2 regions of the Mesorhizobium sp. M5C.F.Ca.IN.020.29.1.1 genome follow, and region 1 is predicted to be linked to the other one. Evidence: predicted binding sites of a transcription regulator. Region 1 holds the regulator's gene; the other holds the start of a gene.
The links. Region 1 encodes LexA, which represses DNA repair genes until DNA is damaged. Its sites were predicted from a motif close to TGTTCNNNNTGTGTTCNG; they were not measured.
Positions count from the first base shown of each region.

Region 1 (5,294 bases):
AGGCAATCATGTCGGCGATCGACATGACCTCGTCGTCGCCGTGGCTCCAGCCAAGGCGCGCCAGGTAGTTGAGCAGTGCCTCAGGCAGGTAGCCCATGGCACGATAGGCTTCGACGCCTAGGGCACCGTGCCGCTTCGACAGCTTGGCGCCGTCGGCGCCATGGATCAGCGGGATATGCGACATCGACGGCACGTCCCAGTCCATGGCTCGATAGATCACCATCTGGCGGGCGGCATTGGTCAGATGGTCGTCGCCGCGGATGATGTGGGTGATGCCCATGTCATGGTCGTCGACGACGACGGCATGCATATAGGTCGGATTGCCGTCCGAGCGCAGGATGATGAAATCGTCGAGATCCTTGTTGGGGAAGCGGACTTCGCCCTGCACGCGGTCATGCACCACCGTCTCGCCGCCGGCCGGCGCCTTGATGCGGATCGCGCCCTTGGCGCCGGCCGGCGCCTCCGACGGGTCGCGGTCGCGCCAGCGGCCGTCATAGCGAGGAGGCAGCCCCTTGGCACGCGCGCTCTCGCGCATCGCCTCCAGCTCGGCCGGCGTCGCATAGCAGTAATAGGCTTTGCCGAGCCGCACCAGCTCCTCGGCGACCGCGCGGTGGCGCGGCGCGCGCTCGAGCTGCGATACCGGCTCGCCGTCCCAGGTGAGGCCGAGCCAGGCGAGCCCATCGAGAATGGCAGCGGTTGCCGCATCGGTCGAACGCTCGCGATCGGTGTCCTCGATGCGCAGCAGCATCTTGCCGCTAGTGTGTTTCGCATACAGCCAGTTGAACAGCGCCGTGCGCGCCCCGCCAATATGCAGGAAGCCGGTGGGCGAGGGGGCAAAACGGGTGACGACCTTGTCGGACATGGGACTCTCAGGCAAGCGCAGGAAACGGATGTGGTTGCGCGGACTTTCGCGCGTCGCGCGTTCATGTAGCATAGGAGGTCAAGGGCGCAAGGGGCAGACCCGATGGCTGGACCAGGCCGGGGCGTGGACGAGAGCGAGGGCGCGATCACAAGCGTCAGCGAACGATCGCTGTTTGCCGACGTTCCTCACGCCGAGCCGCTACCCGCTTTGCTGCCTGCATCGCACCCGGCCACCCAGCCTCTTTCGCCGGAGCGCTCCGCGCCAATACCGGCTCCACAACCGGGGCCCGTCATTCGTTTCCGCCGACAGCTCAGCCATCTTTCACCATCCGGTATCCGCAACAGCGTGGCCTCGGCAGCCGGCCTGGAACTCGACCGCGGCGTCGCCTTCCTGCTGGTGCCGGTTTTTCTGGCGTGCGGGGTGATCGTCTATTTTTCGCTTACCGTCGAACCGGACTTTCCGCAGCCCATTGCCGTCGTGGTCCTCACGGCATTGTGTGCGGCTGTCACCCGCTCATGGCGCAAGACGCATCTGTGCTTCATGGCAGCGTTGCTGTGCGCACTCGGTGTTCTCGCCGCCAAGGTTGAGACCTGGCGCGCGGGAACGCAGATGCTCGGTTCGGAAATCCAGACCCAGCTCACCGGCCGTGTCGTTAGGCTCGATCAGATGGCGAACGGCCGGATCAGGCTGACCATCGACGTGATGTCGACCGCCCGGCCGACACTGCGTTATGCACCGGGACGCGTCAGGGTTTCGGCACGCAAAATTCCCGCTGAGATAACTGCAGGCTCGGTGGCAACCGGTTATGTGCGGCTTTTGCCTCCGACTGGCCCGGTTAGGCCGGACAGTTATGACTTCTCCTTTGACAGCTATTTCGCCGGTATCGGTGCCAGTGGCTTTTTCCTCGGCGATCCGAAGATCGTCGTTTCCGAGGATGTGCCGTTCGCCGCGCGCCTTTCTTCCTCGATCGAAAAGGCGCGCGAAAACATTGCCGACCATATCAGGGACAGCATTGGTGGCGCCGAGGGGGAGATTGCCGCCGCACTGATCATCGGCGTGCGTGCCGGCATTCCCGAAGAGATAAACGAATCGATGCGGCGCACCGGCATCTACCACATCATCTCGATTTCCGGCCTGCACATGGCGCTTGTCGCCGGCACGATTATGGGATTGCTGCGCGGCGCCTTTGCGCTGTTTCCCGATTTTTCGTCACGCCGGCCGGTCAAGAAATATGCGGCTGCTGCCGCACTCCTTTCCATCGCTGCCTATCTCATTTTTTCCGGTATCGTGGTCGCGGCTGAACGCAGCTTCATCATGCTGGCGGTAATGCTTGTCGCCGTGCTGTTCGACCGAGCGGCACTTACCATGCGCAATCTGACGATTTCTGCCATCGCCGTCATCGTCGTGTCGCCGCACGAGGTGGTCGGCCCAAGCTTCCAGATGTCCTTCGCCGCGACTGCTGCTCTCGTGGGCGCCTATGCCGGCTGGTCCGACTATCGTGCCGACAGGGCCACGGCGCCGCCACAGCGACGGTCGCCGGTCGCTTTCGTCACGCGAAAACTCGCCGCTGGGACAGGTACCATCGCAATGACCTCCATCATTGCCGGCAGCGCCACCGCGCTCTTCGCCATCTGGCACTTCCAGCGCGTATCGCCGCTTAGCCTGTTCGCCAATCTGGCGGTCATGCCAATCGTCACGGTCGTCATGTTCCTGGCCGTCCTCAGCGCTCTGGCAATGCCTTTCGGCTTCGACGGACCTTTCCTCTACATGATGGGCAAGGGACTGACGGCCATGATCGCAATATCGGGATGGATTTCCGAGCGGTCGCCGGTCGATGCAGTCGGGCTGATCTCGTTGCAGTCGGTTCTGCTGGTGACGGTCGCCCTGGTCATCGCTACGATGGCGACGACATGGTTGCGGCTTGCGGCACTTCCCTTTGCGCTCGCCGGCCTGCTGACGATTTCCGACACGCGCGCCCCCGATGTGCTGATTTCGGAAGATGCGCATCTGGTGGCGCTGCCGATCGGCGGCGGCGAACTTGCCGTCAACCGGGTGCGTTCGAACGAATTCACCACCGACAACTGGAAACATGCGCTGGTTTCAGCGACCATTGTCGAGCCGGAGACATTCGAAAAAGGAGACGTGCGGTTCGACATCGCCGACCCGGCCGACCTGCCGCCTGGAGCGCCCTTCTACTGCACTGCCGGCCTGTGCCTCGCCCGGCACCCGTCCGGCGCGATCATCGCACTCGCCGACGACCGCAAAACCGCACGGCCAGCCTGTGCCTTTGCCGATTTGATCGTCATCGACGATGCCACAGCCTATTATAATCCCTGCCGCAATCCGCTGGTTCTCGTCGTCACCAAACGGCAGCTCGCTCGCGTGGGCAGTGCCGCCGTCTTCTTCGATCCGCTATCAGCGACGACGCGCGCAGAAATCCGTTTTGCCGTCAGACAGCCATATAGGCCCTGGCACGAGCAGCGGAGATTTTCGCGCGAGGCGAGGGGCTTGCCGCCATACCGCAGGGCCGAGAAACCCAAGAAGCCTGCCGCTCAGTAACGCCGGATCAGTCCGACGAGCTTGCCTTGCACCTTGACCCGGTCCGGCCCGAAGATGCGCGTCTCATAGGCCGGATTGGCGGCTTCCAGTGCAATCGAGGCGCCCTTGCGGCGGAACCGCTTCAGCGTCGCTTCCTCCTCGTCGACCAACGCAACGATGATCTCGCCAGGCTGGGCGGTGTCGGCGTTGCGGATGATGACCGTGTCGCCGTCGAAAATGCCGGCCTCAATCATCGAATCACCCTTGACCTCCAGCGCGTAGTGCGTGCCGCCGGTGATCATGTCCGGTGGTACCGAGATCGAATGCGTCTGGTGCTGGATGGCGTCGATCGGCACACCGGCAGCGATGCGGCCCATCACCGGTATGGAGATGGTGGCAACGACGTCGTCGTCATTGCCGGCCGCGGGCAGGCGCGAAGGCGCCGGTTTGATCTGTCGTCCGAGGCTGCCCTGCCCAAGGCTGCCCTGAATGACGCTTGGCGAGAATTTGCGCGCCGCATTGAGGCCGGGCGCGATCGAATCGGGCAGGCGCAGCACCTCCAGCGCGCGGGCCCGGTTGGGCAGGCGGCGAATAAAACCGCGCTCCTCCAGCGCCGTGATCAGCCGATGGATCCCCGACTTCGAGGCGAGGTCGAGCGCTTCCTTCATCTCGTCGAACGAGGGCGGAATGCCGCTTTCCTTCAGCCGCTCGTGGATGAACATCAGCAGTTCATGTTGTTTGCGTGTCAGCATCGTGACCCCCAACAGAATCAGAAAAACAAACCCAGAACAAACACTATCTGTTCCAGTTGTGTTCCGCAACCGTTTAAAGTTTAATGAATGTGTTGACGTTTTGTTCAGCGTAGCATCAGTACGCTGCACGCGGCGCCCGTCGCGGCTGGGGGAGCGAATGGCTCGCGCACGATCAGCCCGTTGGCGTCGGCCAGCATTTTGAGCATCGAGGAATCCTGGACGCCGAACGGGGTCGCCAGTGGCGTGCCGGCTTCTTCCTTCACCACCGCGCGTACATAATCCTGCCTGAGATCGTTGGCCGGCATGGCGGCGCCGAGCCGCGCCTGACGAATGTCCTGCCGGAAGGCGCGGCCGCCGAGCCGCGCAAGCAGCGGCTTCAGAAAGAGCTGCGTGCAGACCAGGCTCGCCACCGGATTGCCAGGCAGGCCGATGCAGCGGATGTCGCCCAGCCGCCCGAACATCAACGGCTTGCCGGGCCGCATGGCGATTTTCCAGAAATCGAGCGTCATGCCTTCACCGGTCAGCACGTCATGGACCAGGTCATGGTCGCCGACCGAGGCGCCGCCCAGCGTGACAATGACATCGGCGCCTGCGTCGACCGCTTGTTTCACCAGCGTGGCGATCGCCTCCTTGCGGTCGGGGGCGATGCCGAGATCGAGCGCGCTGGCGCCGACCGAGCGGGCCGCGGCGGCGACGCCATAGGCATTGGACGAGATGATCTGGTCGGGGCCAAGGTCGCTGCCCGGCGGCAGCAATTCGTCGCCGGTGGCGATGATGGCGATCAGCGGCCGTTTCACCACGCTGACCTGCGGGTGGTTGGCCGATGCCGCCAGCGACAATGCCGCCGGATCAAGCGGGCGGCCTCTCTCCAGCAGGACGTCGCCCTTCGAGAAATCGAGCCCGAGGCGGCGGATGTTGCGGCCTTCAACCGTCGACGCGGTCACTTCGACGCTGCCGCCGCCGAGATCCCTGGCATTCTCCTGGATAACGATGGTGTCGGCGCCTGCAGGAAGCGGCGCGCCGGTGAAGATGCGCACGGCCTGCGCCGGGCCGACTGTTCCGGCAAAGCCGCGTCCGGCCGGCGCCATGCCGATCACCGAAAGTCTTGCGGGCACGGACGCGACGTCCTCGGCCCGCACGGC
Region 1 is NZ_RZSW01000414.1:448-5,741, forward strand. Features, by position in the region: partial or broken gene gltX (glutamate--tRNA ligase) at 1-862, opposite strand, end outside; gene EOA85_RS25765 (ComEC/Rec2 family competence protein) at 965-3,421, shown strand; gene lexA (transcriptional repressor LexA) at 3,415-4,152, opposite strand; partial or broken gene glp (gephyrin-like molybdotransferase Glp) at 4,257-5,294, opposite strand, start outside.

Region 2 (7,774 bases), on a different contig from region 1:
TCGGTGTGTGGCGTCGTCTCCAGCGCCTTCTGCCAGCGCTCGAAATTGGCAGCGACCTCGCGCAGCGCCGCGCGCGGCTTCGGCTTCAGCTCGTCGCTCTCGGCGAGTTTTTCCGCAGCCTCCAGCATCGGGATGCGAAGCGCCCTGGCGGTGTCGTGGATCTGGCGGATGGTGGCTTCGCCCAGCCCGCGCTTCGGCACGTTGACGATGCGCTCGAAGGCGAGGTCGTCTGCCCCTTGGGCGACGACGCGGAAGAAGGCCAGCGCATCGCGGATTTCGAGGCGCTCGTAGAAGCGCGGGCCGCCAATGACGCGGTAGTTGAGGCCGAGCGTGACGAAACGATCTTCGAACTCGCGCATCTGGAAGGACGCGCGGACAAGAATGGCCATGTCGTTGAGATTGTGCTTCTGCCGCTGGTAGGCCTCGATGGTTTCGCCGACGGCGCGGGCCTCTTCCTCGGAATCCCAGGCGGCATGGACATGCACCTTCTCGTCGTCCTCGGCGACTTTTTCTGTGAACAACGTCTTGCCGAAGCGGCTTTCATTGTAGGCGATGAGGTGGGAGGCGGTGCCGAGGATGTGCGCGGTGGAGCGGTAGTTGCGCTCCAGTCGGATGATGGTGGCGCCGGGGAAATCCTTGTCGAAGCGCAGGATGTTGTCGACCTCGGCACCGCGCCAGCCATAGATCGACTGGTCGTCGTCGCCGACGCAGCAAATATTCACGCTCACGGGCTGTTCTGCGCCTGCCGGCGCGGGCCCTCCGCGCGGGCCTCGCAACGGCTCGGATGCCCGGTCGGGCTTGCGGCCTTCGGCCGATCGCAGATCTGTCGACGTTGAAGCACGTCCGGCATCCGGCCGCTGCGCCAGCAGGCGCAGCCACATGTATTGGGCGGTGTTGGTGTCCTGGTATTCGTCGACGAGGATGTAGCGGAAGCGCTTATGGTATTCCTTCAGCACGTCCGGATTGGCGCGGAAGATGCGGATCGGGTGGCAGAGAAGATCGCCGAAGTCGCAGGCGTTCAGCGTCTTCAGCCGCTCCTGGTAGGCCTTGTAGAGCTCGCGGCCCTTGCCGTTGGCGAAGGCGCGGGCGTCGCCCTCGGGAATGTCGGCGGGACCAAGCCCCTTATTCTTCCAGCCGTCGATCATCTGGGCGAACTGCTTGGCCGGCCAGCGTTTGTCGTCCAGCCCTTCGGCCTGGATCAGCTGCTTGATCAGGCGCACGACATCGTCGGTGTCGAGAATGGTGAAGTCGGATTTGAGCCCGGCAAGCTCGGCGTGCCTGCGCAGCAGCTTCACACCAATCGAATGAAAGGTGCCGAGCCACGGCATGCCCTCGACATTGCCTTCGCCGATCAGCATGCCGATGCGCTGCTTCATCTCCCGCGCCGCTTTGTTGGTGAAGGTGACGGCGAGGATATGCGAGGGGAAAGCCTTGCCGGTGGCGAGGATGTGAGCGATGCGGGTGGTCAAGACGCGCGTCTTGCCAGTGCCGGCGCCGGCCAGCACAAGAACCGGGCCTTCGGTGGTTTCCACCGCCAGCCGCTGCTCGGGGTTGAGCCCGTTCAGATAATCGGGTGCTTTGTTGTGGCCGCTGCGCGCAGCCATGGCACGCGCAGCAATGCCCGACGGGGCCACGGGCCGCGCGTTCGGTTCGTCAAAAAAAGGCATATCTTCCGAAAAGCCGGACATTGTCCCCGAATGTAGTGATTCGGCAGCGAAAGGCCAGAAGTGTCTCCGTTTTGTTCTCGATCGAGGCCGGAACTTACAAATCCGGTAGAACACATCTCCAAGCTGGCCCCGCACGCGGACGTGCCGCCGCCGGGCGATACAAAGGGCAGCGACCAGGGCCTAAACCGCAATGACGGTGCGCCTTACGCAGTGATATTGAAGCCGTTTCTGTCGCCGCTCGGTATTCCCTGTCAGTCGCCGCCCCGGGGCTTTGTCGCGGGCGTCGATCTCAGGACCGGCAAGATCGTTCACAAGCATCGCAACGGCACCGTCGACGACAGCCTCACTCATCCGTGACTGGACCATGAGGGCTTCCATCCTATGTTGCGCGGCGGGGGTGTTCCCGAAGCCGAGGAGAGCGCCATGACAAAACCGAGCCCTGCCAGCCCAGCCGTCACGAGACCCGCCATTACCCAGGCGATGATAGACGCCTATGACGAATACACGCATCTGACGCTCGACCGGCGGCGCTTCATGGAACAGTTGACCAGGCTTGCCGGATCAGGTGCGGCGGCGGCCGCAATTGCGCCCCTGCTGGCGGCGAATTCGGCCCGGGCAGCGATCGTTGCCGAGGACGATTCACGCGTGACGGGCGAGGACATCAGCTATCCCGGCAGCGGCGGCGAGATGAAGGGCTATCTGGTCAAGCCGGCCGGCCAGTCCGGCAAGCTCGGCACCGTCATGGTCGTGCATGAGAACAGGGGGCTCAACCCGCATATACGCGATGTGGCGCGGCGCGTGGCGCTGGAAGGCTTCGTGGCACTTGCGCCGGACTTCATGACGCCGCTCGGCGGCACGCCGGCCGATGAAAACAGGACGCGTGACCTGTTTTCCAAGCTCGACCCGGCACAGGTCGGCGCCAATGCGGTCGCAACAGTCGCTTTCCTCAAAGAACACGCGGATGGCAACGGCAAGGTCGGCGCGGTCGGCTTCTGCTGGGGCGGCGGCACGGTGAACACGCTGGCTGCCAACACGCCGGATCTGGCTGCCGCTGTCGCCTATTACGGCATGCAGCCGAAGGCCGAGGATGTGCCGAAGATCAAGGCGGCGCTGCTGCTGCATTATGCCGGGCTCGACACCCGCATCAATGCCGGTATCGACGCCTTCAAGAAGGAACTCGATGCCGCCAAGGTCGAGTACACGGTCTATGTCTATGAAGGCGCCAATCATGCCTTCAACAATGATACGTCCGCGGCCCGCTACGACAAGAACGCGGCGGACCTCGCCTGGGGCCGGACGATCGCCTTTCTCAAGGAGAAGCTTGCCTGATCAGGCATTTGCCGGTTTGTGAAAAGCGACTCCGGCCATGACCAGCGCAATGCCGATGCAATCGATAGGGCCGGGTATCTGGCGGAGCACAATGACGCCGATCAGGGTGGCGGTGACCGGCAGCAACGAGAGCATCAGCGCGAAGCTCGAGCGCGGCAGCCGCGACATGGCAAGCTGGTCGCAGATGTAGGGGATGACCGACGAGCAGATGCCGACGCCGATGGCGGCGATGAGCAGTGGCGGCGCCGAGAAAGCCGGCAGCGCATCGGTGAAGCCGACCGGCAGCACGATGAGGAAGGCGACCGCCATGGCGGCACCCAGGCCGGCGATGCCGTCGCCAGCGCCGGCGCGGGCGACGCGATGGCCAAGCACGATGTAGCCAACGAACAGCGCGCCGTTAAGGAAGGCCCAGAGCAGGCCGATCGGGTCGCTTGACCATTTGACGTCGATCAGCAGCAAGGTGCCGATGACGGCGATGACAAGAGCTGCGAGGTTGCGCGGGCTTCTGACGCCGACCAGCGCGACGCCGATGGTGCCGACGAATTCGATCGCCGCGACCAACGAGATCGGCAATCGGTTGAGTGCCAGGTAGAAGGAGCAATTCATCACGCCGAGACAGGCGCCAAAGGCGAGAAGCAGCAGTCGTGTGGGCCGGTCGGCGCCGGCGAAGACCGTCCAGGGCCGGGTCAGTGGCGCGAAGACGAGGGCGGCCGTGACGATGCGCAGCCAGGCCATGCCGAGCACGCCGACATGCGGGAAAAGCAGCACGGCGAAAGCCGGCCCGAGATAGTGGAACACGGCACTGACGCCGAACCAGACATGCGGCGGCAGGGAGGTCGCCAGCTTGCCAAAGACAGGCCCGGCGAGGGCAGGGATTGCAGCCGGAGCTTGCGCTGGATCATCCATGAGGTCATTATCGCAGGCAGTTTTTTGGATTTATATGGCTGATAGTCGGCCAAAGAGATAAGCTCTTTTCCAAAACCAAGGAGTTTTGTCTGAAACGCCTTCGAAACGAAAATACCGACCTGGATGCGGCTGACCTGAAGATCCTGCGCCTGCTGGAAAAGGATGCGCGCACCAGCACCGCCGAACTGGCGCGTTCCGTCGGCCTGTCGGCGCCGAGCGTAGCCGAACGCATCAAGCGGCTGCAGGAGAGCGGCGTGATCGAGGCCTATACGGTGCGGATCAACCCGGCCGCGCTCGGCATGAAACTGTCGGCATGGCTGCGGATCAGGCCGGTGCCCGGGCAACTGGCTGTGGTGGCCGAGATCATCCGCGACTTGCCGGAAATCGCGCAATGCGACCGGGTGACCGGCGAGGACTGTTTCGTCGCGCTGGCGCATGTCGGCTCCGTGGCCGAGCTCGAACGGGTGATCGACCGCATCATTCCGTTTGCGATGACCAACACCGCGATCATCCAGTCGTCACCGGTGGTAGCGCGCTCGCCGCTGGGGGCAGTGAAGCGGCAGCCCTGACGGTTAAGGAATTAAGCGCTGCCGTCAGGCATGCCCGCGTTTCATCCGCGCTTGCTTCAGTATGGCGCGCCAGCGGACCATGGCGAATGGGATCGGCTCGTTGTTGTTGGCGATGTGAAAGATCTCATTGTTGAGGTTCTTCAGCGAGCGCCAGAAATCATAGTCGCTGATGCGTGGATCGGCTGCCAGCCTGTCCGCCTCGACCTTGATGTCGGTTTTCATGCACGTTTCCCGAACCGCTTCAGCTCCGCCCCCTTATCAACCCGATGCGGAGGGTTTTCCAACGCCGCGCTGAGTCGTTCAACGCCTCAATTCGACTTGTTCACGTTAAAACCTTGTAAGGTTAACGGCGGTCGGACTGCGGTTCAAGCGTCTTGCGACGAATACCGATCGAACGGCCGGCGCGCTCAGGCATCGGCAGCGCCGCATGGGCGGCGCGCATGGTTTCCACCTTGGCCAGAACATCGGCCGGGAAGGGCGCCACCTTCGGACCGGACATGTCGACATGCAGCGACAGTGATTCGGAAGTGGCAGCGAGCCAACCGTCGACATGACGAATTTCCTGGTAGGCTCTGAGCCGCTTGTCGTCATGGTCGAGCAGTTGGAAGGAGACATTGACCTTGTGGTCGAGATGCAGCTCCCTGATATAGCAGACATGGACTTCCGCCGTGTAGATGGTCAGCCGCCGCTGCTTCACATAATCCAGCCCCATCCCCATCATCTCGAACGCTTCGTCGGAACAGCGGTCGAACAGCACGTTGTAATAGGCCATGTTGAGATGGCCGTTGTAGTCGATCCAGTCCTTCTCGATGGCCATGGGAGGAGAGACGAAGGGGGCGGGGGTGGACATCGAAAACTTCCTTCTGGCTGGACAGAGCGTGGTCGGTGAGACTACCCATCCATAAGTCCATAACAAGGGTGGACACTGGTCCATTCGCGGAGGAATAGATGGCTCTGAGCGACCTCAGTCCGGTCGAGCGCAACGAAGAAGGGATCGCCGCGGTGCTCGGCATCCTCAAGCAGCGGCTCGGCGAGAGATTCCAGACCGGCGAGGCGATCCGCGCCCAGCACGCGCATACCACCACTTACATTCCGACCCAGGCGCCGGATGGCGTGGCGTTTCCGGAGACGACGGCGGAGGTGCAGGAGATCGTGTCGGCCTGCGCCGCGCATCGCGTGCCGGTGATCGCTTTCGGCGTCGGCTCATCGCTGGAAGGTCATACCAACGCGCCGGGCGGCGGCATCTCTGTCGATATGTCGCGGATGAATCGCATCCTCGCGGTTAACCCGCAGGATCTCGACTGCACGGTCGAGCCCGGCGTGACGCGCGAGGATCTCAACCGGCACTTGCGCGACACCGGCCTGTTCTTTCCGATCGATCCGGGCGCCAATGCATCGCTCGGCGGCATGGCGGCGACGCGGGCGTCGGGCACCAATGCCGTGCGCTACGGCACGATGCGCGAGAATGTGTTGTCGCTGACGGCGGTGATGGCCGACGGCGAGACGGTGACGACCGGCAAGCGTGCAAAAAAGAGCTCGGCCGGCTATGATCTGACGCGGCTCCTGATCGGCTCCGAAGGCACGCTCGGCATCATCACCCAGCTGACCCTGAAGCTGCAGGGCATTCCGCAGGCGATTTCCGGCGGCGTCTGCCCGTTTCCCAGCGTCGAGGCGGCCTGCAATGCGGTGATTGCAACAATTCAGATGGGCATTCCGGTGGCGCGCATCGAACTGGTCAATGCGCTGCAGATGCGGGCGATGAAGAACTATTCGAAACTCGACTACCCGGAAAGCCCATGCCTGTTCGTCGAATTCCACGGCAGTGATGCCGGCGTTGCCGAGCAGGCCGAGACTTTCGGCATGATCGCCGAAGAATATGGCGGCGGACCATTCCTGTGGACCAGCGTCGCCGAGGAACGGACGAAGCTGTGGAAGGCCAGGCACGACGCCTATTGGTCGTCGCTGGCGCTGCGGCCCGGCGCCAAGGGGCTGTCGACCGACGTCTGCGTGCCGATCTCGCGATTTGCCGAATGCGTCACGCAAACCGAGGCCGATATCGCCGAGATGGGGTTGATCGCGCCGATCGTCGGCCATGCCGGCGACGGCAATTTCCATGTGCTGGTGCTGATGGACGTGGACGATCCGAAGGAAATCGCCGCAACGGAAGAGTTCGTCGCGCGGCTGAATATGCGGGCGATCGGCATGGACGGAACCTGCACCGGCGAGCACGGCATCGGACAAGGCAAGGTCGGCTTCCTGCGCCATGAACTCGGCCACAGCGTCGACATCATGCGCACGATCAAGCAGGCGCTCGATCCGCTGAATATTATGAACCCTGGGAAGATACTGCCGGCCGACTAGAGCTTTTTGCTCTCGGGGCGATCGCTTTGCCTCTTTATCGACACGCCGATGCGGATAGAGTGCGGCTGATTTTTCAATCAACTGCTCGGAGCTCATGCTCGCACGCCTGTTCGTGATCTTCGGTGGCCTTTTCGTGCTGGTGCTGTGTGCGGCGCTGGTGGTGCCGTATTTTATCGACTGGACGGGCTACCGTGCCGATTTCGAGCGCGAGGCAAGCGCCATTCTGGGCCGTAAGGTAACCGTTCAGGGCGATGCGACGGCGAAATTGCTGCCGTTTCCGTCGGTGACCTTCTCGAACGTCACTGTTGCCGGCGGCCCCGGCGGCCAGCCGGCAATGACCGTCGAGACCTTTTCGATGGATGCGGAACTGGCGCCCTTCCTGAGCGGGGAAGTGCTGATCTTCGACATGCGGCTGGTGCGGCCGAAGGCTACGATCGACATTGCCGCCGACGGCACGGTCGACTGGGCGATACGCCCGTCGTCGCCCTTCGATCCCAGCCAGATCTCGATCGAGAAGCTGACGGTGACGGACGGAGAGATCGCACTGCGCCATGCCGCCGGCGGGCGCAGCCATCTCCTTTCCGAGATCAATTCGACGATCTCTGCCAAATCGCTGGCCGGACCTTGGCGGATGGATGGTTCGCTGCGGCTCGACGGTCTGCGCAGCATGGTCGTCGCCTCCACCGGCAAGGCCGGTAGCGACGGGCAGATGCGGCTCAGGCTCAAGGCCGATCCGGACGCCTATCCGCTGGTCATCGAAGCCGACGGCAATGCCGGCATCGTCAACGGCGCGGCCATCTATTCGGGCCAGTTCAAGGTCGCAAGGTCCGACAAGAATGGTGCCGACAAGAGTTCGGCGCAGCTTCAAGGCACCGACGGTGAGATGATGAAGGCCAGCGCAGGCAAGCCGGAGCCGGGGTTCAGGCTGAACGGCAAGTTTTC
Region 2 is NZ_RZSW01000008.1:3,587-11,360, reverse strand. Features, by position in the region: gene EOA85_RS01625 (UvrD-helicase domain-containing protein) at 1-1,688, opposite strand, end outside; partial or broken gene EOA85_RS01620 (hypothetical protein) at 1,803-2,000, shown strand; gene EOA85_RS01615 (dienelactone hydrolase family protein) at 2,091-2,996, shown strand; gene EOA85_RS01610 (DMT family transporter) at 2,997-3,902, opposite strand; gene EOA85_RS01605 (Lrp/AsnC family transcriptional regulator) at 3,992-4,471, shown strand; gene EOA85_RS01600 (hypothetical protein) at 4,496-4,693, opposite strand; gene EOA85_RS01595 (thioesterase family protein) at 4,815-5,321, opposite strand; gene EOA85_RS01590 (FAD-linked oxidase C-terminal domain-containing protein) at 5,420-6,832, shown strand; gene EOA85_RS01585 (AsmA-like C-terminal region-containing protein) at 6,927-7,774, shown strand, end outside.
Region 2: a site for LexA is predicted at 1,729-1,746, ahead of EOA85_RS01625 (UvrD-helicase domain-containing protein). Genes of this name have one in related genera too.